Variovorax paradoxus: one gene and its partner. The protein of the gene in region 1 interacts with the protein of each later gene in a pairwise test. Links are inferred from orthologs where the notes say so. Each region holds a gene or a part of one and is shown on either strand. Other genes may lie near its edges.

The links.
Region 2: the proteins of NWF24_RS18885 (region 1) and NWF24_RS16375 interact in binary tests that used the Escherichia coli proteins (3 or more experiments, as listed by UniProt). The link is inferred for Variovorax paradoxus from one-to-one orthologs.

What each region holds. Positions count from the first base shown.
Region 1 is NZ_CP102931.1:3,956,398-3,971,373, reverse strand. Bases 8,018-11,486 are described here. They hold NWF24_RS18885 (2-oxoglutarate dehydrogenase E1 component), read left to right. Parts: upstream 8,018-8,409; coding sequence 8,410-11,286; downstream 11,287-11,486. Other genes in these bases: odhB (2-oxoglutarate dehydrogenase complex dihydrolipoyllysine-residue succinyltransferase), read left to right, coding at 11,341-11,486; NWF24_RS18890 (propionate--CoA ligase), read left to right, coding at 8,018-8,231. In the rest of the region: lpdA (dihydrolipoyl dehydrogenase), read left to right, coding at 1-299; NWF24_RS18920 (C40 family peptidase), read right to left, coding at 390-965; NWF24_RS18915 (PQQ-dependent sugar dehydrogenase), read left to right, coding at 1,207-2,337; NWF24_RS18910 (alpha/beta fold hydrolase), read right to left, coding at 2,350-3,147; NWF24_RS18905 (4-hydroxyphenylacetate 3-hydroxylase family protein), read right to left, coding at 3,158-4,780; NWF24_RS18900 (TetR/AcrR family transcriptional regulator), read left to right, coding at 4,886-5,557; NWF24_RS18895 (isochorismatase family protein), read left to right, coding at 5,570-6,172; more of NWF24_RS18890, read left to right, coding at 6,294-8,017; more of odhB, read left to right, coding at 11,487-12,609; lpdA (dihydrolipoyl dehydrogenase), read left to right, coding at 12,624-14,054; cell division protein ZapE, read left to right, coding at 14,071-14,976. UniProt on the Escherichia coli protein: E1 component of the 2-oxoglutarate dehydrogenase (OGDH) complex which catalyzes the decarboxylation of 2-oxoglutarate, the first step in the conversion of 2-oxoglutarate to succinyl-CoA and CO(2).
Region 2 is NZ_CP102931.1:3,475,288-3,489,684, reverse strand. The notes cover bases 7,520-10,409. They hold NWF24_RS16375 (ABC-F family ATP-binding cassette domain-containing protein), read right to left. Parts: upstream 10,016-10,409; coding sequence 8,024-10,015; downstream 7,520-8,023. Other genes in these bases: prmB (50S ribosomal protein L3 N(5)-glutamine methyltransferase), read right to left, coding at 10,182-10,409; NWF24_RS16380 (hypothetical protein), read right to left, coding at 7,520-7,992. Outside these bases: NWF24_RS16410 (efflux RND transporter permease subunit), read right to left, coding at 1-2,340; NWF24_RS16405 (efflux RND transporter periplasmic adaptor subunit), read right to left, coding at 2,351-3,502; NWF24_RS16400 (efflux transporter outer membrane subunit), read right to left, coding at 3,564-5,063; NWF24_RS16395 (fasciclin domain-containing protein), read left to right, coding at 5,433-5,993; NWF24_RS16390 (helix-turn-helix domain-containing protein), read right to left, coding at 6,278-6,994; NWF24_RS16385 (XRE family transcriptional regulator), read left to right, coding at 7,065-7,298; more of NWF24_RS16380, read right to left, coding at 7,489-7,519; more of prmB, read right to left, coding at 10,410-11,063; dapE (succinyl-diaminopimelate desuccinylase), read right to left, coding at 11,060-12,238; NWF24_RS16360 (PilT/PilU family type 4a pilus ATPase), read right to left, coding at 12,255-13,403; dapD (2,3,4,5-tetrahydropyridine-2,6-dicarboxylate N-succinyltransferase), read right to left, coding at 13,470-14,294; dapC (succinyldiaminopimelate transaminase), read right to left, coding at 14,335-14,397. UniProt on the Escherichia coli protein: Genetic data indicate it may be involved in ribosome assembly or function.

The DNA of each region.
Region 1 (14,976 bases):
TCAAGAAGGGGCACTTCCCGTGGACGGCCTCGGGCCGTGCCATTGCCAACGGCCGTGACGAAGGCTTCACCAAGCTGCTGTTCGATGCAGAGACGCATCGCATCCTCGGCGGCGGCATCGTCGGCACGCACGCTGGCGACATGATCGGAGAGATCGCGCTGGCCATCGAGATGGGTGCGGACGAGATCGACATCGGCAAGACCATCCATCCGCATCCGACGCTGGGCGAAAGCATCGGCATGGCGGCGGAAGTGGCGCACGGCACCTGTACCGATCTGCCGCCTGCGAAGAAGAGCTGACAAGACAGAACAGAAGGGCGCTGCTGATCGAGCGCCCATGAAAAATCCCGCCGAGGCGGGATTTTTTTCGTTCTGAATTCGGGGGAAGGCTCAGTTGCCGGTATTGGCGACGGCTGCAGCCTTCACTTCATCCGTCGGTCCACCCAACACGCGGCGGGCGCCGTCGAAGCGGCGCTGCCAGTAGCTGCCGTTCATGTCTTCCACGCGAACCTGGGCGCCGGAGCGGGGCGAGTGGATGAACTTGCCTTCGCCGACATAGATGCCGACATGGCTGAAGGCGCGGCGCATGGTGTTGAAGAACACGAGATCGCCAGGCTTGAGCTGGCTGGCGTCGATCTTCTCGGTGGCGGCAGCTTGCTCTTCGGCACGGCGCGGGAGCATGTGGCCGACCGTCTGGTTGTACATGGCGCGAACGAAGCCGCTGCAATCGAAACCCGATTCGGCGGTGTTGCCGCCGCGGCGATAGGGAACGCCCAAGAAACCGATGGCAGTCACCACCAGATCGGAAGTGCGCTCTGTGACGGTCTGGCGAACCTGCTTGAGCTGCCCGATGATGCCTTTGTCGGCCAGCATTCGTGCCAACTCGTCATCGGTCTTTTCCTGTTGAGGGGCCGCATGAACAGCGACGGCAAATAGGAGGGACGCGGGTAGGACGAAAAAACGCATGGCGCGTAGGATATTGATGACGCGCGGTTATGTCAATTTAATCAGAATTAGCGAATGCATCTGTAAGTCATTGATTTACATGAAAAATTTTGATCCGGTCGAAGAAAAAATGTAACGGTGAACGTTTATTGCTCATAAGTGGTTGACCGCGAATGGGCCTTTGGGCTTCGGGTGAACCGGCTGTCAAGCTGGATTCGGTTGCTATTTCTCGCCAAGATCGCCGCAACTACCCGGAAAAGTCATGAACTTGCAGATCCAGCCGTCCTTTTCTCTTGTTTGCCGCTTTGCAGTGGTTGCCGCGCTGGGTCTTTGTGTCAATGCGATGGCACAGATGCGCCCCGAAACGGTGGCTACGGGCCTGGAAAACCCTTGGGGCGTCGCCTTTCTGCCGGGCGGTCGATTCGTGGTGACAGAGCGGCCCGGCCGCCTCCGGCTGATCGGTGCCGACGGAAAGATCGGCGCACCCATCGCAGGTTTGCCTCCCATCGCAGCAGGCGGTCAGGGTGGCTTGCTCGACGTGCTGGCCGATTCGGGCTTCGAGAAGAACCGCACGCTGTACTTTTGCTTTTCCGAACCCGATGCCGGCGGTTCGGCCAACAGCACGGCGCTGGCCCGCGCCAATCTGTCTGCCGACGGCACGAAGCTCGAAGACCTGAAGATCATCTTCAGCCAGCAGCCCAAGGTGGCGAGCCGCAATCACTTCGGCTGCCGCATCGTCGAGGCGCGCGACGGCACGCTGTTTCTTACGCTCGGCGACCGTTTCAGTCGCAAGGAAGATGCGCAGAAGCTCGACAATCACCTTGGCAAGATCGTGCGCATCGGCAAGGACGGCACGGTGCCCAAGGACAACCCCTTCGTCGGCAAGGCGGGTGCCTTGCCCGAGATCTGGAGCTACGGCCACCGCAACGGCCAGGGCGCAGCGCTCGCGCCCGACGGTCGCTTCTGGATGACCGAGCACGGCCCGCAGGGCGGCGACGAAATCAACATCCCGCAGGCCGGCCGCAACTACGGCTGGCCCGTGATCACCTATGGCGAGAACTACGGCGGCGGCAAGATCGGCGACGGCATCACCGCCAAAGACGGCATGGAGCAGCCGCTGCACTACTGGGTGCCGTCGATCGCGCCGTCCGGCATGGCGTTTCTGACCAGCGACCGGTACGGCGCGGGCTGGAAGGGCAACCTGTTCGTGGGTTCGCTCAAGTTTGGCTATCTCGACCGCATCGAATTGAAGGGCGGCAAGGTAGTGGCCGAGCACAAGCTGCTGGCCGAAGGTCGTGCCCGCATCCGCGACGTGAAGCAGGGGCCCGACGGATTGCTCTATGTGTTGACCGACGAGGCCGACGGCAAGCTGCTGCGCCTGCGGCCGAACTGAGGCGCGGCGCTTTCAGCCCGGGCAACCCGGCAGAGGCAGGGTCGGCAGCATGCGGCGCCACAGACGCGTCCACTCGGGCCAGTCGTGGCCACCCTCGGTCGTGAATACGCGCTCGGCCGGCAGCGCTTCCGCGAGCAGTCGGTTGCTGAAGGCAAAGCGGTCGTCGAGGCCGTAGCCCAGGTAGAGCGGCGGCCGGGCGCTCGCCGTGTGCGTGAAGCCCGCGTAGCCGCGCAGCCATTGCCAGAGCTGTGTTTCGTTGGGCGTGCGGGGAGGGCTCTCGGCCGGATCGACCAGCGGGCCGTTCCACCTGGCGAGGCCGCCGGCATTGGCGATGTCGGTGCCGAGCGTGCGCTCGCCGAGGTAGGGCGCGAGCGTCACCAGCCCCGCGAGTTCGCCGGGGTGCGTCTGCGCATAGAGCATCCCGCCGAAGCCGCCGAGGGAAATTCCGACGAACCAGATGTGCTTGTAGCCCTGGTTGCGCGCCGGAGCCATCACGTCGGCGCTCAGTCGCTCGAGGATGGTCTTGCTGTTGTAGTAGCCGAGATGCGCGTCGACCAGCATCACGTCCGCCGCGATGCGGTTCTCGCGGACGGCGCGGACGAAGCCTTCGCGCTCGAACTCGTCGGGCGTCGAGTACGCGCCGGGAAGCATCACCAGCAGCGTGTCGACATTGCTGCGTGCGCAACTGCTCTTTTCGAGCGAAGTCGCCATCGGCACCGTGGCCTTGCGCACGCCGCCGCAGGCCACGACGAGCAGCGCGGCGCCCACGCCCAGCGCTGCGAGGCACAGCCGCTTCGAGAAGATCTTCATCCGCCTGAGTCTAGGCGCGCCGCGATGCCGGCAGATCGACCATAACGGGTTGTCCGGGTGTGGTGCAGCCGGTGTCGCAGCATTTGCCGGGCTGGCGGTTGCGGGTGATGGCGCGGCCCGGGTCGTGCGGCGCGGCGGCGGCCGAGCCGTCGGCCGCGACGCCGCGTTCGAGGATGCGTTCTACCAGCTCGACCTTGGAGCCGACCGGGTAATTGCGCCAGATCTCTTGCTTCATAGCTGCGGGCGAGCCGCCGCCGTGCAGGCTGATCACGCTGTACCAGCCGCCTTGGTAGCCAGCTGTCAGGTCTTCGATGAAGCGGGCTGTTTCGATGCGCTGCTCGTAGGGAATGGCCGGGTTGGCCCGCAGCACGTCTGAAAGGCGGGCGGCGGTCTCGGGGTTGTGGTCTTCGTCGGGGCCGGGGAGGGTGACGATCAGGCCGCCACTCACGTAGTGCGCGATGCGGTGCATGTCGTAGATCTTCGTGGCCAGCAGCAGCTTGCCGATGTTGCTGAATACCGCATCGGGCATGAAGACTTCGCAGTGCTCGTCGGCCTTGCCGTAGACACTGGCCGCCACGCCGCAGGCGAAGAAACTCTCGGTGATGGTGATGAGCTCGACCATCTGCTCGCGCAGGTGGCTTTCCTTGCCCGGGTCGAAGCCGTTGGCCTCGCACATCAGTGCGCCGGCGCCGATCAGCAGGTCGCCGAAGCCGGCGCGGGCGCCGATGCAGCTGTGCCGGTGGTGCGTGGCGTAGCTGTAGGTCAGGTGGCCGGAATGTTCCCACTCGCCGGCGTAGAACACGCGCTCCCACGGCACGAAGACCCTGTCGAACATGCACACGCCGGTGCTCTGGCCGTACTTGCGGCTGAAAAGTGCGTCGCCGTGCTCGAGCTTTTCGCCGGGCCGGCCGGCTGGCCGGGCGACGATGGTGAGACCGGGCGCGTCCAGCGGCACGGCGCAGCAGACGGCGAAATCGGCATCTTCCTTGCCCATGTTGCGGCAGGGCATGACCAGCAGCTCGTGCACATAGGGCGCGCCGGTCACGATGGCCTTGGTACCCGAGATGACGATGCCGCGCGCGTTGCGCTCCACCACGTGAAGGTAGCTGTCGACGTTGGCCTGCTCGTGCGGCCGGCGGCTGCGGTCGCCCTTGGCGTCGGTCATGGCCACGCCCAGCGTCAGGTCTTGGTCCTGCACGCGATGCAGGTAGTCGTGGAAGCGGGCGGTGTGCTCGGTGCTGCCGCGGGCGTCGTCGATGCGGGCCGACACCTGGGCGATGGCGTTGAGCGCATCGTGCGTCAGGTAGCGCTGGGCGCAGCCCGTTTCCTGGCACACCAGCCGCACGGCTTCGAGCTTGTTGAGCAGGTCGCCAGCGCCCGTGTTGATGTGGGACAGCCGGTTGACTCGCTTGCCGCTGGTGTGCTGCACGGCGGTCATCAGTGGCTCGTATTCCTTCTTCAGGGCGTAGTCGTAGGTGAGGGCGATGGCATTGATGCCTGGCTGGAAGGTCGGTTCGTCGGCCACGCTGTCGACGCGGCGGCCATCGACGAAGACGTTGGGGCTGTAGCGGCGCAGCGACTCGCGGTAGTCGTTGCCGGACATGAGGGTGGCGCTGGGGAGCGGGGCGTTCATCGTGTTTGTCTCCTGTATTTTGTCCAAATTTAAACATCGTTCAATTTTTCAATCAACGATTAAAAAATTGGAGCTGTGATCAATCCAAGGGCTATAGTCCCGCCCATGCACGCCAAGCTCCAACGCCGCCAGGCGCTCACCGACGCCCGCCGCACGCTCGTGCTCGACGCCGCTCGCGCGGTCTTCCTGGAGGCCGGCATCGAGGGCGCGAGCATTCGCGAAATTGCCCGCAAGGCCGGCTACACGCCGGGCGCGATCTATTCGTACTTCGAGAGCAAGGAGGCGATCTACGCGGCCTTGCTCGGCGAGTCGATCCAGCGCTTGCAGGCGGCCGTGGCCGATGCCCCCGTGGCGCCGGACAGCCCCGACCAGACGCTCGCCGCCAGGGCCCAGGCGTGGTTCGACTTCTACGCCGCGAACCCGCGCGAACTCGACCTGGGCTTCTATCTGGTGCAGGGCATGCGCCCGCGCGGCCTGACCAGCGAGCTAGACCACGAACTGAACGACCACCTCTACCAGGCCTTGCGCCCGTGCGAAGAAGCGCTGCAGGCGATGGGGCTCGACGCAGACGCCGCCTTGCAGGAAAACACGTCTCTGTTTGCGCACGGCGTCGGCCTGCTGCTGATGCAGCACACCGGGCGCATCCGCATGTTCAGGCAGTCGGCCGATGCTCTGTTCAAAGCCTACGTTGCGCAACTCGTGCAGCGCGTCGATGGCGGCCCGCGCCAAGCCGGTCGTTTCGGTGGTACGGTTCAGCCCAATTCAACCGATACCTGAAAGAAACTGTTCATGCTGCTCGACGCCTCGCAATCCCAACTCGTTCTGGTCGACTACCAGGCGCGGCTGATGCCGGCGATCTTCGAGGGAGATGCGGTCGCGCAGAACGCAGTGCGGCTCGGCAAGATGGCGCGGCTGTTCCAGGTGCCGGTGTTCGGCACCGAGCACAACCCATCCAGCCTGGGCGAGAACCTGCCCGACATCCGCGCGCTGTGCCAGCGTACCCTGTCGAAGATGCACTTCAGCGGCGTGGAAGAGGGCCTGGGCGAGTGGCTGCGCGTGCCAGCTAAGGCGCCGCAGGGCAACGCACGCAGTCTACCCAAGCATCTGCAAAAGCCCGCTGCCGCGGCCGAGGAGCGCAACAGCATCGTGATCGCCGGCTGCGAAGCCCATGTCTGCCTGCTGCAGACCGCGCTCGACCTGCTGGAAGACGAATTCGAAGTCTGGGTCGTCACCGATGCCTGCAGTTCGCGCACCGAGCGCAACCGCGATGCCGCCTTCGACCGGCTGGCCGGCGCCGGTGCCGAGCTCGTGACGACCGAGATGGTCGGCTTCGAGTGGCTGCGCACGGCGGAGCACCCCGCATTTCCTGAATTGCTTTCGCTCGTCCGGTAACCGGACCGCAGGCCCTGCAGCCTGCGCGGCAGGTCTCGGCCGGATTGTTCCGGCCGTCAGCTTGCTGCAAGATCGGTCTCCATAATTATGAATTCAGTTTTGGCGCTGCCGCCGGAACGGAATAAATAACAGGAGACAAATCAAGATGAGCCGCTACGAAGAGTTCTATCGCCAATCCGTCGATGCGCCCGAGGCCTTCTGGGCCGAGCAGGCGAAGCTGATCGACTGGCAGGCGCCCGCGCAACAGATCCTCGACGCCAGCCAGCCGCCGTTCGCGCGCTGGTTCGTGGGTGGTACGACCAACCTCTGCCACAACGCCGTCGACCGGCATCTGGCGGCACGGGGCGACCAGTCCGCACTGATCTTCGTTTCCACCGAAACCGGCGTCGAGAAGAGCTACAGCTTCACCGAACTGCACGCCGAGGTGCAGCGCACCGCGGCCAGCCTGGTCGAGCTGGGTGCGGGCAAGGGCGACCGCGTGCTCATCTACATGCCGATGATTCCGGAGGCAGCCTTCGCCATGCTGGCCTGCGCGCGCATCGGTGCGATCCACTGCGTGGTGTTCGGCGGCTTCGCGAGCGGCTCGCTGGCCACGCGCATCGAGGACGCCGAGCCCAAGGTGATCGTGAGTGCCGATGCCGGCTCGCGCGGCGGCAAGGTCATCGCATACAAGCCGTTGCTCGACGAGGCGATCCGGCTGTCGAAGCACAAGCCTTCGGCGGTGCTGCTGACCGACCGCGGCCTTGCGCCGATGGAACTGACGGCCGGCCGCGACCATCTCGCCGCCGAACTGCGGCAGAAGCACATTGATGCCAGCGTGCCCTGCACATGGCTTGCCTCCACCGACATCAGCTACACCATCTACACGAGCGGCACCACCGGCAAGCCCAAGGGCGTGCAGCGCGACGTGGGTGGCTATGCGGTTGCGCTGGCCGCGAGCATGAAGCACATCTTCGGTGGCCGGCCCGGGGAAACCTACTTCTCCACCAGCGACATCGGCTGGGTGGTGGGCCACAGCTACATCGTCTACGGCCCGCTGATCGCCGGCATGGCGACGATCATGTACGAGGGCCTGCCCACGCAGGGTATCGACCAGCAGCCCGACGGCGGCATCTGGTGGCGCCTCGTCGAGAAGTACAAGGTCACGGTGATGTTCAGTGCGCCCACGGCCGTGCGCGTGCTCAAGAGGCAGGACCCGGCACTGCTGAAAAAGTACGACCTGTCGACGCTGCGCGCGCTGTTCCTGGCCGGCGAGCCGCTCGACGAGCCGACCGCGCGCTGGATCAGCGAAGGCCTGGGCGTGCCGATCATCGACAACTACTGGCAGACCGAATCGGGCTGGCCGATGATCACGATCGCCAACGGCGTGGAGGCCAAGGCCAGCAAGTTCGGCAGCCCGGGCGTGCCGATGTATGGCTACCGCGTCAGGATCCTGCACGAATCGACCGGTGAGGAACTGACCGGCGCGAACGAGAAGGGCGTCGTCGTGGTCGAGGGGCCGACCCCGCCGGGCTTCATGCAGACCGTGTGGAAGGACGACGCGCGCTTCGTCAACACGTACTGGAAAAGCGTGCCCGGCAAGATGGTCTATTCGACCTTCGACTGGGGCATTCGCGACGAGGACGGCTATTTCTACATCCTCGGGCGCACCGACGACGTGATCAACGTGGCGGGCCACCGCCTGGGCACGCGCGAGATCGAAGAGAGCATCTCGGGCCACGCCAACGTGGCCGAAGTGGCGGTGGTCGGCGTGGCCGACGCACTCAAGGGTCAGGTAGCCATTGCCTTCGTCGTGCCGAAGGACAGCCGCGCCGTGACCGACGCCGACGTGGCTCTGAAGCTCGAAGGCGAGATCATGAAGGTGGTCGCCGACCAGCTCGGCGCCCTGGCGCGGCCGGCCCGCGTGCGCTTCGTCAGCGGCCTGCCCAAGACTCGCAGCGGCAAGTTGCTGCGCCGCGCCATCCAGGCCGTGTGCGAGCAGCGCGACCCCGGCGACCTGACCACCATCGACGACCCCGCCACGCTGCAGCAGATCAAACAGTTACTTTCTTCGGGCTGAGTGAGCGGGGCAGGGGTTGCGAAGCTCCGTCGAACCGTCATATGGTTGACGTGGCACAATGCCAAGGTACTCAGGCCCTTCCCCAGCCACAGTCGCATCCGCCAATCGGTTCAGCCGTGTCGCGGAAGGTTTCTTAACCAGCTAGTGCTTCCTTCAGGGAAGCGAAGGTCAGCGGATCATGAGCGATTCATCGACGCCCTCGGCGTATACCGCCTATCAAGGCAACACGTACCTCTTCGGCGGCAATGCGCCCTATGTCGAGGAGATGTACGAGAACTACCTCTCCAACCCCGGCAGCGTGCCTGACAACTGGCGTTCGTATTTCGACGCGTTGCAGAACGTTCCCGCCGCCGACGGCACCAACACCCGCGACGTCCCGCACCTGCCGGTCATCAACGCTTTCGCCGAACGCGCGAAGCAGGGCACGACCAAGGTCGTGCAGGCCAGCGGCGCTGATTCCGAACTCGGCCGCAAGCGCACTTCCGTCCAGCAGCTGATTGCCGCCTACCGCAATGTCGGCGCCCGCTGGGCCGACCTCGACCCGCTCAAGCGCGCCGAGCGTCCCGCCATTCCGGAACTCGAGCCCTCGTTCTACGGCTTCACCGACGCCGACCTCGAGACGGTGTTCAACACCAGCAACACCTTCTTCGGCAAGGAGACCATGTCGTTGCGCGACCTGCTCAACGCCTTGCGCGAAACGTACTGCGGCACGATGGGTGCCGAGTACATGTACACCACCGACCAGAACCACAAGCGCTGGTGGCAGCAGCGGCTCGAAGGCGCCCGCACCAATCCCAAGCTCAGCGCCGAGCAGAAGAAGCACGTGCTCAACCGCCTGACCGCGGCCGAAGGCCTCGAGCGCTTCCTGCACACCAAGTACGTCGGCCAGAAGCGCTTCTCGCTCGAAGGCGGCGAAAGCTTCATCGTCTCGATGGACGAGCTGATCAACCAGGCCGGCATCAAGGGCGTGCAGGAAATCGTGATCGGCATGGCCCACCGCGGCCGCCTGAACGTGCTGGTCAACTCGCTCGGCAAGATGCCGGCCGACCTGTTCGCCGAGTTCGATCACACCGCCCCCGAAGACCTGCCCAGCGGCGACGTCAAGTACCACCAGGGCTTCAGCTCGGACGTGACCACCCCCGGCGGCCCGGTGCACCTGAGCCTTGCGTTCAACCCCTCGCACCTTGAAATCGTGAACCCCGTGGTCGAAGGCTCGGTGCGTGCCCGCATGGACCGCCGCGCCGACCCGCTGGGCAAGCAGGTGCTGCCCGTGATCGTGCACGGCGACGCCGCCTTCGCAGGCCAGGGCGTCGTGATGGAAACGCTGGCGCTGGCCGAAACCCGTGGCTACTCCACCGGCGGCACGGTGCACATCGTCATCAACAACCAGATCGGCTTCACCACCAGCGACCCGCGCGACAGCCGCTCGACGCTGTACTGCACCGACATCGTCAAGATGATCGAAGCACCGGTGCTGCACGTGAACGGTGACGACCCCGAAGCCGTGGTGCTCGCCACCCAGCTCGCGCTGGACTTCCGCATGGAATTCCAGAAGGACGTGGTCGTCGACATCATCTGCTTCCGCAAGCTGGGCCACAACGAGCAGGACACGCCTTCGCTCACCCAGCCGCTGATGTACAAGAAGATCGCCCAGCACCCCGGCACGCGCAAGCTGTACGCCGACAAGCTGGCCGCTCAAGGCCTGGGCGACACGCTCGGCGACGACATGGTCAAGGCGCAGCGCGCGGCTTTCGACGAAGGCAAGAACACGGTCGACCCCGTGCTCACCAACTTCAAGAGCAAGTACGCCGTCGACTGGAGCCCGTACCTCAACAAGAAGTGGACCGACGCCGGCGACACCGCCATTCCCTCGTCCGAGTGGAAGCGCCTGGCCGAGAAGATCACCACGCCGCCGCAAGGCTTCACCGTGCATCCGCTCGTGAAGAAGGTGCTGGACGACCGCGCCGCCATGGGCCGCGGCGACGTCAACGTCGACTGGGGCATGGGCGAGCACATGGCCTTCGCCTCGCTGGTGGCCAGCGGCTACCCGGTGCGCCTGTCGGGTGAAGACTCGGGCCGCGGCACGTTCACGCACCGCCACGCCGTGCTGCACGACCAGAACCGCGAGAAGTTCGACACCGGCACCTACACGCCGCTGCAGAACGTGGCCGACAACCAGGCTCCCTTCGTCGTGATCGACTCGATCCTGTCGGAAGAAGCAGTGCTCGCGTTCGAATACGGCTACGCCTCGAACGACCCGAACACGCTCGTGATCTGGGAAGCCCAGTTCGGCGACTTCGTGAACGGCGCGCAAGTGGTGATCGACCAGTTCATCGCCTCGGGCGAAGTGAAGTGGGGCCGCGTCAACGGCATCACGATGATGCTGCCGCACGGCTACGAAGGCCAGGGCCCCGAGCACAGCTCGGCACGCCTGGAGCGCTTCATGCAGCTGAGCGCCGACACCAACATGCAGGTGGTGCAGCCGACCACGGCCAGCCAGATCTTCCACGTGCTGCGCCGCCAGATGGTGCGCAACCTGCGCAAGCCGCTGATCATCATGACGCCGAAGTCGCTGCTGCGTAACAAGGATGCGACCTCGCCGCTGTCCGAGTTCACCAAGGGCAGCTTCCAGACCGTCATTCCCGACAGCAAGGGCCTGAAGGCCGAGAAGGTCAAGCGCCTGATCGCCTGCTCGGGCAAGGTGTACTACGACCTGGCCAAGAAGCGCGAAGAACGTGGCGACGAAGACGTGGCGATCATCCGCGTCGAGCAGCTCTATCCGTTCCCGCACAAGGCATTCGCCGCCGAGATCAAGAAGTACCCCAACCTCGTCGACGTGGTCTGGTGCCAGGACGAGCCGCAGAACCAGGGCGCCTGGTTCTTCGTGCAGCACTACATCCACGAAAACATGCAGGACGGCCAGAAGCTCGGCTACTCCGGCCGTGCCGCTTCGGCATCGCCGGCGGTGGGCTACTCGCACCTGCACCAGGAACAGCAGAAGGCGCTCGTCGATGGCGCGTTTGGCAAGCTCAAGGGCTTCGTGCTGACCAAGTAAAACCAGTTTCTTTTCACACGAATACCCTGAAGAACAAAACGGAGCTCACTCCAAATGTCTATCGTAGAAGTCAAAGTCCCCCAGCTTTCCGAATCCGTGGCCGAAGCCACCATGCTCACGTGGAAGAAGAAGGCCGGCGAAGCCGTCGCCGTCGATGAAATCCTGATCGAAATCGAGACCGACAAGGTCGTGCTCGAAGTGCCCGCGCCTTCGGCTGGCGTGCTGGCAGAAATCGTGCAGCCCGACGGCGCCACCGTGGTGGCCGATCAGCTGATCGCCAAGATCGACACCGAAGGCAAGGCTTCGGCCGCAGCCCCGGCGGCAGCGCCCGCAGCAGCAGCTCCGGCTGCCGCAGCGCCTGCCCCGGCAGCAGCTGCAGCCGCCACCGGCGGTTCGAAGTCCGACGTGGCCATGCCCGCAGCCGCCAAGCTGCTGGCAGACAACAACCTGAAGACCAGCGACGTCGCAGGCACCGGCAAGGACGGCCGCGTCACCAAGGGTGACGTGCTCGGCGCGGTTGCCTCGGGCGCCAAGCCTGCCGCGGCTGCCACCATCGCGGCACCGGCTGCCAAGCCGGCGCTGCCGCAAGTTGCCGCACCGACCGGTGCGCCCGACCTGGGTGAGCGTCCGGAGCAGCGCGTGCCGATGAGCCGCCTGCGCGCCCGCATCGCCGAGCGCCTGCTGCAATCGCAGTCGACCAACGCCATCCTGACCACGTTCAACGAAGTCAACATGGCGCCCGTCATGGAGCTGCGCAAGCGCTTCCAGGACAACTTCACCAAGGAACACGGCGTGAAGCTCGGCTTCATGTCCTTCTTTGTGAAGGCCGCTGTGCATGCGCTGAAGAAGTACCCGGTGATCAACGCCTCGGTCGACGGCAATGACATCCTGTACCACGGCTACTTCGACATCGGCATTGCCGTCGGTTCGCCGCGCGGCCTGGTGGTGCCGATCCTGCGCAATGCCGACCAGATGAGCTTTGCCGACATCGAGAAGAAGATCGCCGAGTTCGGCAAGAAGGCGCAAGACGGCAAGCTGGGCATCGAAGACATGACCGGCGGCACGTTCTCCATCTCGAACGGCGGCACCTTCGGCTCGATGCTCTCGACCCCGATCATCAACCCGCCCCAGTCGGCCATCCTCGGCGTGCACGCCACGAAGGACCGCGCCGTGGTTGAAAACGGCCAGATCGTGATCCGTCCGATGAACTACCTCGCCATGAGCTACGACCACCGCATCATCGACGGCCGCGAAGCCGTGCTGGGCCTGGTTGCCATGAAGGAAGCGCTGGAAGACCCGTCGCGCCTGCTGTTCGACATCTGAGGAGAAAAAATCAGATGGCAAACAAGCAATTCGACGTCGTCGTCATCGGCGGCGGCCCTGGCGGCTACATCGCGGCCATTCGTGCCGCGCAACTCGGCTTCAACGTGGCCTGCATCGACGAGTGGAAGAACGGCAAGGGCGGCCCCGCACCGGGCGGCACCTGCACCAACGTCGGCTGCATCCCGTCGAAGGCGCTGCTGCAATCGTCGGAGCATTTCGACCAGGCCGGCCACCACTTCGCGGACCACGGCATCAAGGTCGAAGGCCTGGGCCTCGACCTCGACAAGATGCTGGCCCGCAAGGACCAGGTCGTGAAGCAGAACAACGACGGCATCCTGTACCTGTTCAAGAAGAACAAGATCACGTTTTTCCATGGCCGCGCCTCGTTCGTGAAGACTGACGAAACCGGCTATGAGATCAAGGTGGCGGGCGCCGCCGAAGAGTCGATCAGCGGCAAGCACATCATCGTGGCCACGGGCTCCAATGCCCGCGCACTGCCGGGCGCACCGTTCGACGAGGAAAACATCCTCTCGAACGACGGCGCGCTGCGCATCGGCGCGGTGCCGAAGAAGCTGGGCCTGATCGGCTCGGGCGTCATCGGCCTCGAAATGGGTTCGGTGTGGCGTCGCCTCGGCGCGGAAGTCACGGTGCTCGAAGCACTGCCGACCTTCCTCGGCGCAGTGGACGAGCAGATCGCCAAGGAAGCCAAGAAGGCCTTCGACAAGCAGAAGCTCAAGATCGAACTCGGCGTCAAGGTCGGCGAGATCAAGTCGTCGAAGAAGGGCGTGAGCGTTGCGTGGACCAATGCCAAGGGCGAAGCCCAGACGCTGGAAGTCGACAAGCTGATCGTGTCGATCGGCCGCGTGCCCAACACCATCGGCCTGAACGCCGAAGCCGTTGGCCTGAAGCTCGACGAGCGCGGCGCCATTGCCGTGGACGACGAGTGCAAGACCAGCCTGCCCAATGTCTGGGCCATCGGCGACGTGGTGCGCGGCCCGATGCTGGCGCACAAGGCCGAGGAAGAGGGCGTTGCCGTGGCGGAGCGCATTGCGGGCCAGCACGGTCACGTCAACTTCAACACGATCCCGTGGGTGATCTACACCAACCCCGAGATCGCGTGGGTCGGCCAGACCGAGCAGCAGCTCAAGGCAGCGGGCCGCTCCTACAAGGCCGGCACCTTCCCGTTCCTCGCGAACGGCCGCGCGCGTGCTCTGGGCGACACGACCGGCATGGTCAAGTTCCTGGCCGACGCTGCCACCGACGAGATTCTGGGCGTGCACATCGTGGGCCCGCAGGCCAGCGAGCTGATCTCCGAAGCCGTCGTGGCGATGGAGTTCAAGGCCAGCGCCGAAGACATCGCGCGCATCTGCCACGCTCATCCGTCGCTGTCGGAAGCAACGAAGGAAGCGGCACTCGCCGTGGACAAGCGCACGCTGAACTTCTGATCTCGCGATCTTTCTTTTGACCAGCGTCAAACAGGCCTATGAGGCGGAACTCGCAGCGCGCGGGTTCCACAGCGATCCAGCGCAACTGCATGCCGTGGAGGCACTGGATCGCTGCGCCAACGAATGGGCCGAGTACAAGGCCCAGCGCTCGAATGCGCTGAAGAAGTTCATCAACCGGCCGGAGCTTCCGCGCGGCGTCTACATGTACGGTGGCGTCGGGCGGGGCAAGAGCTTCCTGATGGACCTGTTCTTCAACGCCGTGCCGCTGCGGCGCAAGACGCGCCTGCACTTTCACGAGTTCATGCGCGAGGTGCACCGCGAACTGCGCGAGTTGCAGGGCACGGTCAATCCGCTCGACGAGCTTGGGCTGCGCATTTCCAAGCGCTACAAGCTGATCTGCTTCGACGAGTTCCACGTGGCGGACATCACCGACGCGATGATTCTTCATCGGCTGCTGGTGTCGCTGTTCGAGAACGGCGTGGGTTTCGTCACCACCTCCAATTTCAAGCCGGACGATCTGTACCCCGGTGGCTTGCACCGCGACCGCATCCTGCCCGCCATCGCGCTGCTGAACGAAAAGCTCGAAGTGCTGAGCGTCGACAACGGCACCGACTACCGGCGCCGCACGCTCGAACAACTGCGCATGTACCTCACGCCGAACGACGCGGCGGCCGAGAAGGAAATGCGCAAGGCTTTCGACAAGCTGGCCGAGACGGCCGACGAAAACCCCGTGCTGCACATCGAGCAGCGCGAGATCCGTGCTCGGCGCAAGGCCGGCGGCGTGGTCTGGTTCGATTTCAAGACGCTGTGCGGCGGTCCGCGCTCGCAGAACGACTACCTCGAAATTGCGAGCCAGTTCCACACCGTGCTGTTGTCCGATGTGCCGCACATGCCGGTGCGCATGGCTTCGGAAGCACGCCGT
Region 2 (14,397 bases), 480 kb from region 1 along the record:
CTTCAGGCTCGCGACCGTGCTTGCCGGCACCACGCCGTTCGGGGTCTTGATGTAGAAGTTGAGCACGTCAGACGGGTTGAGCCGGTCGACTTGCTGCACCTGCGGAATCACCTTGTACGAGCGGCCCGAGATCGAGAAGTAGTTGACATACCCGCCGCCCAGCGCCGCGCCCATCGCGTTGCCTACGTCCTGCTGCGTGATGCCCAGCGTGGCGATCTTGTCGCGGTCGACCACCACGGTGGCCTGCGGCAAGTCGATCTTCAGGTCGGCGTCGATGTAGTAGAACTTTCCGTCCGCACGCGCCTTGTCCATGATTTGCTGCGCGAGTGTGTTCAGGTTCTCGAAGGGCTCGGTCGTCTTGATGACGAACTGCACCGGCAGGCCCGAGGCGCCCGGCAGCGCCGGGAACTGGAAGGCCACGACCTTCGCGCCTGCAATACCGTTCCAGCGGTTCTGCAGGTCGGCCTGGATCTCGTGCGCGCTGCGCGTGCGCTGGTCCCAGGGCTTGAGCAGCACGCCGGCAATGCCTGCGTTGGTGCTTGGCACGCCGGTCAGCTGGAACAGCTGCGCGTATTCGGGCGTGTCGTGCGCAACCTTGAAGATCTGGTCCGCATAGGTCTGCATCTGGTTGATGGTGGCCGTGGGCGCGCCCACCACCTGCGACAGCACGATGCCCTGGTCTTCCTCGGGCGCGAGCTCCGACTTCGACATCTTGAACATCACGAACAGCAGCGCCACGAGGATGGCGCCCATCACGATCATCACCGGCCAGGTCTTCAGCACGCCGCGCAATATCAGCTGGTAGCGGCGGTGCACGCGTTCGAAGGTGTGCTCGATGAAGGTCGCGAACTTGCCGGTGTCCTGCTCGGGCTTGAAGAAGCGCGAGCACATCATCGGCGACAGCGTGAGCGCGACCACGCCCGACACCACCACCGAGCCCGCAAGCGTGAACGCGAATTCGGTGAACAGCGAGCCGGTCAGCCCGCCCTGGAAGCCGATGGGCACGTACACCGCCACCAGCACCACCGTCATGGCCAGAATGGGTCCGCCCAGCTCGCGCGCCGCGAGCAGCGAAGCCTGCATTGGCGATTTGCCCTCCCGCATGTGCCGGTCGACGTTCTCCACCACGATGATCGCGTCGTCCACCACCAGCCCGATCGCCAGCACCAGCGCCAGCAGCGTGAGCAGGTTGATGGAGTAGCCAAGCACCAGCATCACGAAGAAGGTGCCGATCAGCGACAGCGGCATGGCAATCACCGGCACCACCACTGCGCGGAAGCTGCCCAGGAAGAGATAGATCACCACCGTCACGATGATCAGCGCCTCGACCAGCGTCTTGATCACTTCGCTGATGGAGGTGTTGATGAAGTCGGTCGAGTCGTAGACGATCTTTCCGGTCAGGCCCGTGGGCAACTGGGCCTGCAGGTCGGGGAACACGGTTCGCACCTGCTTGGCCACTTCGAGGATGTTGGCCTCGGGCGCGACCTTGATGCCGATGAACACCGAGCGCACGCCGTTGAAAGCGACGTTGAAGTCGTAGTTCTCCGAGCCGAGCGTGACGTTGGCCACGTCCTGCAGCCGAACGATGGCGCCGTTGCTGCTCTTCACCGACAGCTGCTTGAACTCGTCCACGCTGTGCAGCGAGGTGCCGGCCGTGAGCGGCACGCTCACCATCTGGCCCTTGCTGGTGCCCACGGCCGCCAGGTAGTTGTTGGCGGCGAGCGCGGTGCTCACGTCGGTGGCGGTCACGCCGTAGGCGGCCATCTTCTGCGCGTCGAGCCAGGCTCGCAGCGCGAAGGTGCGCGCGCCGAGGATTTCGGCGGTCTGCACGCCCGGAATGGCGTTGAGCTTGGGCTGCACCACGCGCACCAGGAAGTCGGTCACGTTGTTGTTGGGCAGCGTGTCGCTGTAGAAGCCGATGTACATGGCATCGGTGGTCTGGCCCGTGGCCACCGTGAGCACCGGCTGCTGCGCCTGCGGTGGCAGCTGGTTGCGCACGGAGTTGACCTGCGTGTTGATCTCGGTCAGCGCGCGGTTCGAGTCGTAGTTCAGCCGCAGCGTGGCGGTGATGGTCGACACGCCCAGGCTGCTGGACGACGACAGGTAGTCGATGCCCTGTGCCTGCGACACGGCGGCTTCGAGCGGCTGCGTGATGAAGCCCGCGACCGTGGCCGCATCGGCGCCGTAGTAGGCCGTGCTGATGGTGACCACGCCGTTCTCGGTCTTCGGATACTGGTTGACCGGCAGGCCGGTCAGCGCGCGCAGCCCCAGCACCACGATCAGCAGGCTCACCACCATCGCCAGCACGGGCCGGCGGATGAAGATGTCGGTGAAGTTCATGCGGGCTGCCTCACTTTTCCTGCGGCGTCGGCGCCGCATCGTTGGTGGGCTGCACGCTGTTGTCCACCGTCACGGGCGAGCCGTTCTTCAGCTTGTTCTGTCCGCTGCTCACCACCACCTGGCCGGCTTTCAGCCCCTTGACGATGGAGATCTGGTCGCCGCGCGTCGGGCCGGTCTCGATGAAGACCTGCTCGGCGATGAGCTGCGGCTTGCCCGACGGGTTGGCCGCGGGGGCCGGCGTACCTGCAGCACCGGCAGCACCAGCCTTGGGCGGCTCGGCTTCCTTCACCACGTACACCGTGGAGCCATACGGGTTGTAGGTCACGGCGGTGGAGGGCAGCGTCAGTTGCTCCTGCACGCCGCCGATGTCGATCTTCACGTTCGCGAACATGCCGGGCAGCAGCAGCAGCTTGGGGTTCGTCACCGTGGCCTCGACCTGCACGTTGCGCGTGGTGGAATCTACCTTCGGGCTGATCGCGTTGATCTTGCCGGTGAAGCTCTGGCCCGGGAAGGTGTCGACAGTCAGGTTCACCACCTGGCCCACCGCGAGGCCCGCGAGCTGCTGCTGCGGCAGCGAGAAGTCGGCGTAGATCGGGTCCAGCGTCTGCAGCGTCACGAGCTTGTCGCCTGCGTTCACGTACTGGCCCGGGTTCAGCGCGGTGATACCCAAGCGGCCCGAGAAGGGTGCGCGAATCGACTTCTTCGCCACCACGGCCGCCTGCTGCTCGACCTGCGCGCGCTTGGCTTTCAGGTCGTTGACGTCCGCGTCGATCTGCGCCTGGCTCACGGCCTGCACAGCCAGCTGCGCCTGGTCGCGCTTGAGCACGGTGGCGGCCTGCGCGGCGGCGGCTTCGGCCGAATGCAGCAGGGCGATGTCGGAGTCGGCATTGAGCTCGACCAGCAGCGCGCCGGCCTTCACGTCCTGGCCGGACTTGAAGTGCACTGTGCGCACCAGGCCCGCCACTTCGGTGCTGAGGTCGGCGCCGCGCACCGGGTTCAGCGTGCCGACTGCGGTGAACTGCGTCTGCCACTGCAGCTTCTGCACCTGGGCCGTCGACACGGTCTGCGGCGCCGGCTTGGGCACGGCCGCGATCAGCGCGCGGATCTGCATGAACTTGCCGAACGCGAGCACGGCGACCAGCAGCAGTACGCAGCCGATCATGATGATCATTCTCCGGGTCATAGGTAGGCTTTTCTTCGTGTTATTTGATGGAGGTATTCGGTCAGTTCTGTGCGGCGGGCTGTGCCACCGGCTGCCCCGGCGCGATCACCGCATCGGCCAGCGCGCCGCGGTTCCACCAGCCGCCGCCAAGCGCCTGGAAGAGGGCGGCGGTGTCGGCATAGCGCGCGGCCTGCGCCTGCACCAGCGCGGTGTGCGTCTGCAGCCAGGCCTGCTGCGCGGTGAGCAGCGTGACGTAGCTCACCGCGCCGGCGCGGAACTGCGCGGTCGACAGGTCGAGCGACTGCCTTGCAAGGGATTCGGCCGTGGCCTGGGTCTGCAGGGCGTTGGCGTCGAGTTCCAGCGCGCGCAAGGCATCGGCTACGTTCTGGAAGGCGCCGAGCACGGTGTTGCGGTACTGCGCCGCCGCCGAGTCGTAGGCCGCGACCGCCGCGCGCTGCTGCGCGCGCAGGGCGCCGCCGTTGAAGATCGGCTGCGTGAGCCCGGCGCCGATGTTCCACAGGGTGGTCGGGCCGGTGAACAGGTCGCGCGCCCGCAAGGCGCTGTTGCCGTAGCTGGCGCTCAGCTGGATCTGTGGATAGAGGTTGGCCGTGGCCACGCCAACTGCCGCGCTGGCCTGGTGCAGCTGCGCTTCGCTGGCACGCACGTCGGGGCGCTGGCGCGCGAGCTCGGAGGGCAGAGACAGCGGCAGCGCCTGCGGCAGCGAGAGGCTTGCCAGGTCGAACTCGGGCAGGCCCGCTTCGGACGGCAGCCGGCCCGCGAACACCGCGAGCTGGTGACGCGTTTGCGCGAGCGATTTCTCGATGGGCGGCACTGTGGCCTCCGTCTGCGCGACCTGCGTGCGCTGCTGCAGCACGATCGACTTCGCGATCGCGCCGGTGTCGAACTGCTTTTCGATCACGTTCAGCTGCTCGCGCTGCGCCTGCAGCACCTCGCGCACGGCCTGCAGCTGCGCGCGCAGCGAGGCTTCGCGGATGGCTGTGGTGACGAGGTTCGAGGTCAGCGTGAGGTAGACCGCCTCGACCTGGTAGCGCTGCGCTTCCACCGCGGCCTGTTCGCCTTCGATCTGCCGGCGCGAACCGCCGAACACGTCGAGGTTGTAGCTGACGTTGACCGAGGCGTTGTACAGCGTGAGCAGCTGGCCGCCCGGCACCTGTGTGCTGACTTCGGATGCGCGCTCGCGCTGCACGCCGAGCTGTCCCGTGACCTGTGGCCACAGCAGGTTGCCCGACTTGGCGTCGTACGTGGCCTCGGCCTGGCGCAATGCGGCCTGTGCAGAAGCCAGCGTGGGGCTCTGCGCGAGCGACGCGCGGATCAGCTGGTCGAGCGGCTCCGAACGGAACACGTCCCACCACTGGGCGGGGATGTCGCGTCCCGCCAGCAACTCCTGGGACTGGCCGGCCGGCACGTTGGCCTGTGCCGTGCGCGCGGGTACCGGCGCGGGCGTGTAGTCGGCGCCGCTGGCGGCGGCCGGCAGATCAGGCGTCTTGAAGTCGGGGCCGACCGCACAGGCGCTCAATAGCAGCAGGACGGCACCGAGCACGGCACCCTGGGCAGGCCGCCCCATTCGTCGGCGCGCGGAAGCCGCGCGCGGAGAACTGGGGGGACCCTCCAACGCATTGTTTTCTTGATTTGGCATGGGGCAGCGGTTGTACACCCGGACCGTCCGGGATACCTGACTTTCCTGAAATGTCGTCGTCTGCGCTCCACGCCGCAAGAGCGATGCGACGAAATTTGCACTGCGTGGTGCGAAATGCATGGGCACGGCGCGAACCGCGGCTACCGGAATGCAGTCCTTTGCTTTCCTTTTTCTTTTCGCCGTTGCCGAATCTGTTCCGCGCGGGCTCCCGTATTGAAGACAGCCGCTGCCATTTCGCGGTGGTCGGTCATTCATTCAACTAGGAGCATCTTCATGCAGCGCAAACTTCATCGCCTCGCCGCGGTCTCTCTCGCCATCGCACTGTCCGCCGGCGCAGTTTCGGCCCTTGCGGCTTCGGTCATGGTGGGCGGCGCGCCGATGTTGCCGACCAAGGACATCATCGACAACGCAGTCAACTCCAAGGACCACACGACGCTGGTTGCCGCGGTCAAGGCTGCTGGCCTGGTCGACACGCTCAAGGGCCCCGGTCCGTTCACCGTGTTCGCGCCCACCAACGCCGCCTTCGCCGCACTGCCGGCCGGCACCGTCGATACCCTGCTCAAGCCCGAAAGCAAAGACGCCCTGACCGGTGTGCTGACCTACCACGTGGTGACCGGCAAGCTGGACGCAGCCGCGCTGAAGAAAGAGATCAAGGCAGGCAAAGGCTCGGCCGAACTCAAGACCGTGGCCGGCGGCACGCTCGTAGCCAAGGAAAAGAGCGGCAAGATCACCCTCACCGACGAGAAAGGCGGCACCGCCACGGTGACGATCCCCAACGTCTACCAGTCGAACGGCGTGATCCACGTGGTCAACAAGGTGCTCCTCCCCAAGTAAACCCACGGCTCATTCCAGAAACACCACGGAACCGGCTCCGCCGGGCCGTAGGTGTTGCCCCCGGTAGGGGGAAGGAGAAGCGACACGAAGTGCGCGCAGCCTGGGGGCGAGCAAAAAAAAGCCCGCACTAGGCGGGCTTGAAGGTGACCTGCTGGAGGAGGGAGGATCAGAGGATGCAGGCCACAGGGAGAGACATGAATATCGCCTGTGAACCTGCACGCAACCTGACCTCGCTGGAATCTTGTTCCAGGCTCATTCCTCGCTAATTCTTGGACCGTCTGCGCTCAGTCTTCGTCTTCCCATTTGCCGACCACGGTGCCCAGCACGGTGAAGGCCTCGCGCACCGGCTCGTGCTTCGGATTCAGCGGCAGCAGCCAGCGTCGGCCGTCGTCTTCCTTGTAGACCTTGAAGGTGACCTCTCCGCTGTCCTCGAGCTTCGCGATGATGCGTTCACCGTCCTCGGGCTTCCTCAGCGACGTATCGACGAACACGATCGACTCCGCGGGATAGCTCTTCAGATGGCCGCTGGACGCCGTCATGCTGTCGCCGCGCACGCGCAGGGCGTAGCTCTGGAGGCTGTGGTGGGCGATGCAGGGAATCCAGCGCTCGGCACGCGGCTGTTGCGAGACTTCGTGGCTGTCCCAGTTGGCGGCATCCGCCCAGGAAATGAGGGGCACGGTGCCGGGCGTGCGGGGCGAGAACGACGGAATCAATGGCGCAATGTGCGTCACCCGGTAGGGGCCCGGCGGCTCGTTGGCCTTGTCGCGGGCCTGGCGGATCTGGTCTTCGTCCCAAGGGGCAGGGCCGTCGCCGGTGTCGAGCCAGTTCGGATCGGCGCGGTAGGCGCGCGCCAGCGCGAGCACGCTCATCGACCGGCTGACGTCCCCCCGCTCGATCTTGGAAATGCTGGACTGTTTGACGCCGGAAGCCGCCTCGGCCTGCTTCTGGGTCATCTTGGCGAATTTGCGCGCGGCCAATGCGCGTGTGGCAATGCTCTCCATCGGTTGGGGATTTAAGCCCAAACGAATATTCTTCCTGAACTCTAGAATATTAAAAAAAGGGAGTATTGCCATGAAGCCACGCGAGTTGGTGCTGGCGCTGAGGGCCATGGGGCTCACGCAGAAGCAGATCGAACAGAGAACCGGTATTCCGCAGCCAACGGTCAGCAAGATCGGCCTGGGTCGGGTGGGCGACGTGATGTCGCGCCACTACCTCGCGCTGCTGGCCGCTTATGAGCAGCGGGTGAGGGAAGAGGCGCTGGAGCCCGCGCCGCAGGTCTTTCGCCAGCCGTCCGTCAATGAATAGGCCGTGCGCCGCAGACGATTGCCGTCGGGCCTGTGGCTCGACCGCGCGCTGTGCGTGCTGCTGGCGCTACTGTCCCTGGCGGGGTTGGTTGTCGGGCTGATCGCGGCGCGGCCGGCCATCGCCGGCGGCGGCTGCTTCGGGCTGGTCTGCGCGGCGTGGGCGGCGCAGGTGCTGTTCGACCGCGAGGCGCTCAGGCGCTCGCGAGCGGTTCGGGCGGCGCGAGAGCGAGGGTGGAGCTGACGCGCACGCAGTCCTTGATGTGCTGCTCGCCCAGCGCGCGCAGCGCCGCATAGCCGAGCGCGGCCGACACGATCTGCCCGGCAATGGGCACGTACTTGGTCGCCTGCTTGGCCGTGAGGCGCACGCCAGCGTGCTTTGCCAGCCGGATCAGCAGGTCGCGCGTGACGAGCCGCCCGACCAGCAGGGCGCCGACAGTGGTCGCAGCCTTCTGGATGCGCTCGCGCTGGTGCGGCGCGAGCTTTTCGACCTGGGTGACCGAAAGGCCGAACTCCGCGCTGATCTGCGGCACCAGCCGCGAGAGCAGCGCCGCGTCGGCCATCCAGTCGATGCCGGGCAGCGGCACGGCGCTGGCCGCTGCCGCCATCAGCGCCTTGCTGGTGATGAGGCGGCGGCTGCGGTGCACGGCGGCGATGAGTTTTTCGTCACCCCGGGCCAGTTCGATTGCAGACGGCATCCAGCGGCTCCCTTGTTGTCGGCTTCCAGGCTCAGGCCGCTAGCGCTTCCAGCTGGTCCGACAGGGCCAGCCAGCGCTCCTCGAGGCGGCCGATTTCATCGTTGAGGGCTTTCAGCCGCTTGCCGGCTTCGGCGATCTCGGCGGAAGGCAGCGGTTGCGCCAGGCGCGCCTCGAGCGCGGTGCGTTCGGTGCCGGCCGCGGCCAGGCGCTCGTCGATCTGGGCGATCTCGCGCTTGATCGGCTTGGCCTGGTCGCTGCGCTGCTGGCGCTCCTGGGCGTCCTGCTTGCGCTGCTGCGGGGCTGCGGGCGCGGCCACCGGCGCAGCAGCGGCCGCAGCCGCCGCGCTGACGGCCTCGCGCACGGCCACCTTGGCCTCTTCGCGCAGGCGCTTGGCTTCGTCGAGCAGGTAGCGCTGGTAGTCGTCCAGGTCGCCGTCGAAATCGCCGACCACGCCGCGGCCCACCAGCCAGAACTCGTCGCACACCGAGCGCAGCAGCGCACGGTCGTGGCTCACCAGCATCAGCGTGCCCTCGAACTCGTTGAGCGCCACGGCCAGTGCCTCGCGGGTGGCCAGGTCCAGGTGATTGGTAGGTTCGTCGAGCAGCAGCAGGTTGGGGCGCTGCCACACCATCATTGCGAGCACGAGGCGGGCCTTTTCGCCGCCGCTCATGGTGCCCACGGCCTGCTTGACCATGTCGCCGCTGAAGTTGAAGCTGCCGAGAAAGCCGCGCAGCGCTTGCTCGCCGGTGGCTTCCTTCACGCTGCTGCCTAGCTCGCGCGCCATGCGCACCATGTGTTCGAGCGGCGTGTCTTGCGGGCGCAGCACGTCGAGTTCCTGTTGCGCGAAGTAGCCGATGTTCAGGCCCTTGCCCTCGGTGACTTGGCCGGCCAGCGCACCCATTTCACGCGCGATGGTCTTCACCAGCGTCGACTTGCCCTGGCCGTTGGCGCCCAGGATGCCGATGCGCTGGCCCGCCAGCACCGAGCGGCTGACGCCGCGCAGGATGGTCTTGGGCTCTTCGTTTTCGATCTCATAGCCGAAGCTCGCGTTGCTGATCGACAGCATCGGGTTGGGAATGTTGCCCGGCTCCTTGAACTCGAAGGTGAAGTCGGCCTCGGCCAGCAGCGGCGCCACGCGCTCCATGCGCTCCAGCGCCTTGACCCGGCTTTGCGCCTGCTTGGCCTTGCTGGCCTTGGCCTTGAAGCGGTCGATGAACTTCTGCAGATGGGCGATCTTGTCCTGCTGCTTGCTGAAGGCAACCTGCTGCTGCTCCATCTGCAGCGCGCGCATGTCCTCGAACTTGCTGTAGTTGCCGCCGTAGCGCGTGAGCTGGGCATTGGCGATGTGCAGGGTGACGTCTGTCACGGCGTCGAGAAACTCGCGGTCGTGGCTGATGACGATCATGGTGCCCGGGTACTTCTGCAGCCAGGCTTCGAGCCACACCAGCGCGTCCAAGTCCAGGTGGTTGGTGGGTTCGTCGAGCAGCAGCAGGTCGCTCGGGCACATCAGCGCGCGGGCCAGTTGCAGGCGCATGCGCCAGCCGCCGGAGAAGCTGTTGACGGGCTCGTCGAGCTCGTGCGACTTGAAGCCCAGGCCCAGGATGAGCGCCTGCGCACGCGGCACGGCGTCGTGCTCGCCGGCATCGGCCAGGTCGGTGTAGGCGTGGGCCAGTTCCATGCCGATGTCGGCGTCGTCGGGGTTCTCTGTGTAGGCGGCCTCGATGGCGGCCAGCGACTCGCGCAGCTCGGTCAGGCGGGTGTCGCCGCCCACCACGAAGTCGGTTGCCGACTCCTCGGTTTCGGGCATGTTCTGCGCCACCTGGGCCATGCGCCAGTGCTTGGGCACCGAGAAATCGCCGCCGTCTTCGTGCAGCGTGCCGTTGAGCAGGGCGAACAGGGTCGACTTGCCGGCGCCGTTGCGCCCCACCAGGCCGACCTTTTCGCCGGGGTTGAGGGTGACGGTGGCGCCGTCGAGCAGAACCTTGGCGCTGCGGCGAAGAATGACGTTTTTGAGAGTAATCATGAAAGAGGAACCGTAGGGGCGATTATCCCGCCCGTCCTTTGCGGCCCGGCGAAAGGGGGCAAAAGCGCAGGGGAAAGGCGCGGCAGGCGCGGGGAATGGCCCGGTGAATGGGGTTTCGCGGCCAGTGGCTGCGAGAAAGCGGCTGAAGGGCTTGGAGCTGGCGCAGCTAACGCACGCCGGCGCCGGCCACCAGGGCGTCGCGCGTGACAAGCAAGACCTGGTCCTCGCCCGCCGAGGTTTCGAGCCAGACTACTTCGAGCTGCGGGAAGGCGGCCTCGAAGTAGTCGCGCTCGTTGCCGATTTCCAGCACCAGCACCGCCTGCTCGCTCATGCGCGAGGGCGCGTCGGCAAACAGCTGGCGCACGAAATCCATGCCGTCGGTGCCGCCGGCCAGCGCCAGTTCAGGCTCGGCGCGGTATTCGGCGGGCAGGGCGGCCATGCTGGCGCTGTTTACGTAGGGCGGGTTGCAAAGCACGAGGTCGTACGGGCCGGGCACGTTCTTCAGGCCATCCGATTCGATCAGCGTGACGCGAGCGTCCAACTGATGGCGGGTGACGTTGATGGCTGCCACTTCGAGCGCCTCGACCGACAGGTCGGCTGCGTCCACCGTCACATCCGGATAGGTCAGCGCCGCGAGCACCGCGAGGCTGCCGTTGCCGGTGCACAGGTCGAGCACGCGCAGCGTATGTTCGCCCAGCCAGTAGTCGATGCTGCCATCGGCGATCAGCTCGGCGATGAAGCTGCGCGGCACGATGGCGCGCTCGTCCACGTAGAAGGGCAAGCCCTGCAGCCAGGCTTCCTTGGTGAGGTAGGCGGCGGGCTTGCGCGTGGCAATGCGCTCGTCGATCAGCGCGGCGACCTTGCCGGCGTCGGCGGGCGACACGGGCCTGTCGGCCACGCTGTCGAGGTCGTCCAGCGGCAGCTTCAGGCGCCACAACACGAGCCAGGCAGCTTCGTCGAAGGCGTTGGCGGTGCCGTGCCCAAAGGCCACGCCAGCCTCTTCGAGCTTCTTGGCGCCCGACTCGATCAGTTCGATGACCGTGCTCATGCCGCAAGCGCAGCGTCGAGCTGCTTCAGCGTGCGCACGTAGATGTTCTTCAGCGTCTCGATCTCGGCCACGTCGATGTGCTCGTCGATCTTGTGGATGCTGGCGTTCACCGGGCCCAGCTCCACCACCTGCTTGCAGATCTTGGCGATGAAGCGCGCGTCGCTGGTGCCGCCGCTGGTCGACAGCTCGGTCTCGATGCCGGTCTCATCGCGGATCGCGCCCTGCACGGCCGTGACCAGTTCGCCCGGCGTGGTCAGGAAGGGCAGGCCGCCGATGGTCCAGGCCAGCGTGTAGTCGACCTTGTGCGCGTCGAGCACGGCGTGCACGCGCTGCTGCAGCGACTCGGGTGTCGATTCGGTCGAGAAGCGGAAGTTGAAGTCGATCACCGCGCTGCCCGGAATCACGTTGCTCGCGCCTGTGCCCGAGTGGAAATTGCTGATCTGCCAGCTGGTCGGCTGGAAGTAGGGGTTGCTTGCGGCGTCCCAGCCGCCGGCGGCGTTGATGGCCACCAGTTCGGCCAGCGCGGGCGCTACCGAATGCACCGGGTTCTTCGCCAGGTGCGGGTAGGCGATGTGGCCCTGCACGCCCTTCACTGTGAGCTTGCCGCTCATGGTGCCGCGGCGGCCGTTCTTGATCATGTCGCCGCAGCGCTCCACGGCAGTGGGTTCGCCGACGATGCAGTAGTCGATGACCTCGCCTCGGGCGGCCAGTGCATTGCAGACGATGACGGTGCCGTCGACGCCGGGGCCTTCTTCATCGCTGGTGAGCAGCAGCGCCAGCGTGAGCTTCGGCTCGGGCACGGCCTGCAGGAATTCCTCGATCGAGGTCACGAAGGCCGCGACCGAGGTCTTCATGTCGCAGGCGCCGCGACCGTAGAGCTTGCCGTCGCGGTGCGTGGGCGTGAAGGGGTGGCTGGTCCATTGCTCGACGGGGCCGGTGGGCACCACGTCGGTGTGGCCGGCGAACACGAGCGTCTTGGTCGCGGCCGCGTTCGCGGGGCGGCGCACCGCCCACAGGTTGGTCACGCGGAAGTCGGCCGGGCCGCTCTCGATGGTTTCCAGGGTGAAGCCCAGTTGCGCCAGCCGCTCGCCGAGGATCTGTTGGCAGCCCGCATCGTCGGGGGTGACGGAGGGGCGCGAGATGAGTTGCTCGGCGAGCTGGAGCGTACGGGACATCGGGAAAAGGCTTGGTTCAGAACTTCACGTCGAGCGTGATGTCGGTGAAGGTGGGTTCATCGACCTGGTCGGTCAGATGGCGGTCGTCGACCTGCGGTTTGGGCGCGGCGCGGTTCTGCAGGCGCCACATCAGGTTGGTGGGCGAGTCGGCTTGCGACAGGCCTTCTTCGCGCGTGACGCGCTCTTCGGTGATGAGGCGGGCGATGTCTTCCTCGAAGGTCTGCGAGCCTTCGGCCATCGACTTTTCCATCGCTTCCTTTACGGCGGAGAAGTCGCCCTTTTCGATCAGCTCGGCCACCAGCGCGGTGTTGAGCATGACTTCGAGCGCCGGCACGCGACCGCCGGCCGGCGTGCGCAGCAGGCGCTGCGACACGATGGCGCGCAGCGCGCCGCCCAGGTCGCCCAGCAGCGTGGGACGCACCTCGACCGGGAAGAAACTCAGGATGCGGTTCAGCGCGCGGTAGCTGTTGTTGGCGTGCAGCGTGGCCACGCACAGGTGGCCCGACTGCGCATAAGCGATGGCGGCGGTCATGGTGTCGCGGTCGCGGATTTCGCCGATCTGGATCACGTCGGGCGCCTGGCGCAGCGCGTTCTTCAGCGCCGTCTGCAGCGAGGTGGTGTCGCTGCCCACGTCGCGCTGGTTCACCACCGATTTCTTGTTGGTGTAGGTGAACTCGATCGGCTCCTCGACCGTGAGGATGTGGCCGCTGGCGTGTTCGTTGCGGTAGTCGAGCATCGAGGCCAGCGTGGTGGTCTTGCCCGCGCCCGTGGCGCCGACCATCAGGATCAGCCCGCGCTTTTCCATGATCAGCGTCTTCAGGATGTCGGGCAGGTTCAGATCGGCAAAGCTCGGGATGTCGGCGGCAATGTGCCGCACCACCACCGCGTAGGTGCCGCGCTGGCGCATGGCGCTCACGCGGTAGTTGCCGGCGCCTTCGAGGGCGACGGCCATGTTGAGTTCGCCCGTGCTTTCCAGCTCCTGGATACGGGCGGCGGGCACCACTTCGGACAGCAGCGCGAGCGGCGCGGTCGGAGGCAGCACCTGCGCGTTGATGGGCACGCAGATGCCGTTGATGCGGATCAGCACCGGGGAGTGGGCCGAGAGGTAGATGTCGGAGGCCTTGCGCTCGGCCATCAAACGAAGAATTCGCTCCATCATGTTCATCGGTCTCTCTCCTGGGGTGCTGTTGTTTTCTCTAAGGGGAAAAGGGTTCGGCCTTGAAAGAGCCGATCAGTCGCGCAGCAGGTCGTTCAGCGAAGTGGTGGAGCGCGTCTTGGCGTCGACCTTCTTCACGATGATGGCGGCGTACATGCTGTAGCGGCCGTTGTCCTTGGGCAGGCTGCCGGCCACGACGACCGAGCCGGCGGGCACGCGGCCGAAATGGGTTTCGCCGGTGGCGCGGTCGTAGATGGGGGTGCTCTGGCCGATGAACACGCCCATCGACAGCACCGAGTTTTCTTCGACCACCACGCCTTCGACCACTTCCGAGCGGGCGCCGATGAAGCAGTTGTCTTCGATGATGGTCGGGCCGGCCTGCAGCGGCTCGAGCACGCCACCGATGCCGACGCCGCCCGACAGGTGCACGTTGGCACCAATTTGTGCGCACGAACCCACGGTGGCCCAGGTGTCGACCATGGTGCCTTCGCCCACGTAGGCGCCGATGTTCACGTACGAGGGCATCAGGATCGCGCCCTTGGCGATGAAGCTGCCGCGGCGGGCCACGGCCGGCGGCACGATGCGCACGCCCGATTCCTTCAGCTCACCGGCCGACAGGTGCGAGAACTTGGTGGGCACCTTGTCGTAGAAACCGAGCGAGCCGGCCTGCATCTGCTCGTTGTCCTTCAGGCGGAACGACAGCAGCACGGCCTTCTTGATCCACTGGTGCACGGTCCACTTGCCGACGGCTTCGCGGGTTGCCACGCGCAGCTTGCCGTTGTTGAGCTCGGTGATGACGTGCTCGACGGCGTCGCGCACTTCGGCCGACGAGGCGGTGGGCGAGATGTTGGCGCGGTCGTCCCACGCGGCGTCGATGATTTGTTGCAGTTGCTGGGTCATTGAGAAGGTCTCGGGTGAAAAATCGGGGCAGGAAAGCGGGTCAGCGGCGGGCGTCCTTGCAGAAGCGGACGATGCGCTCGGCGGCCTCCACGCATTCGGCTGT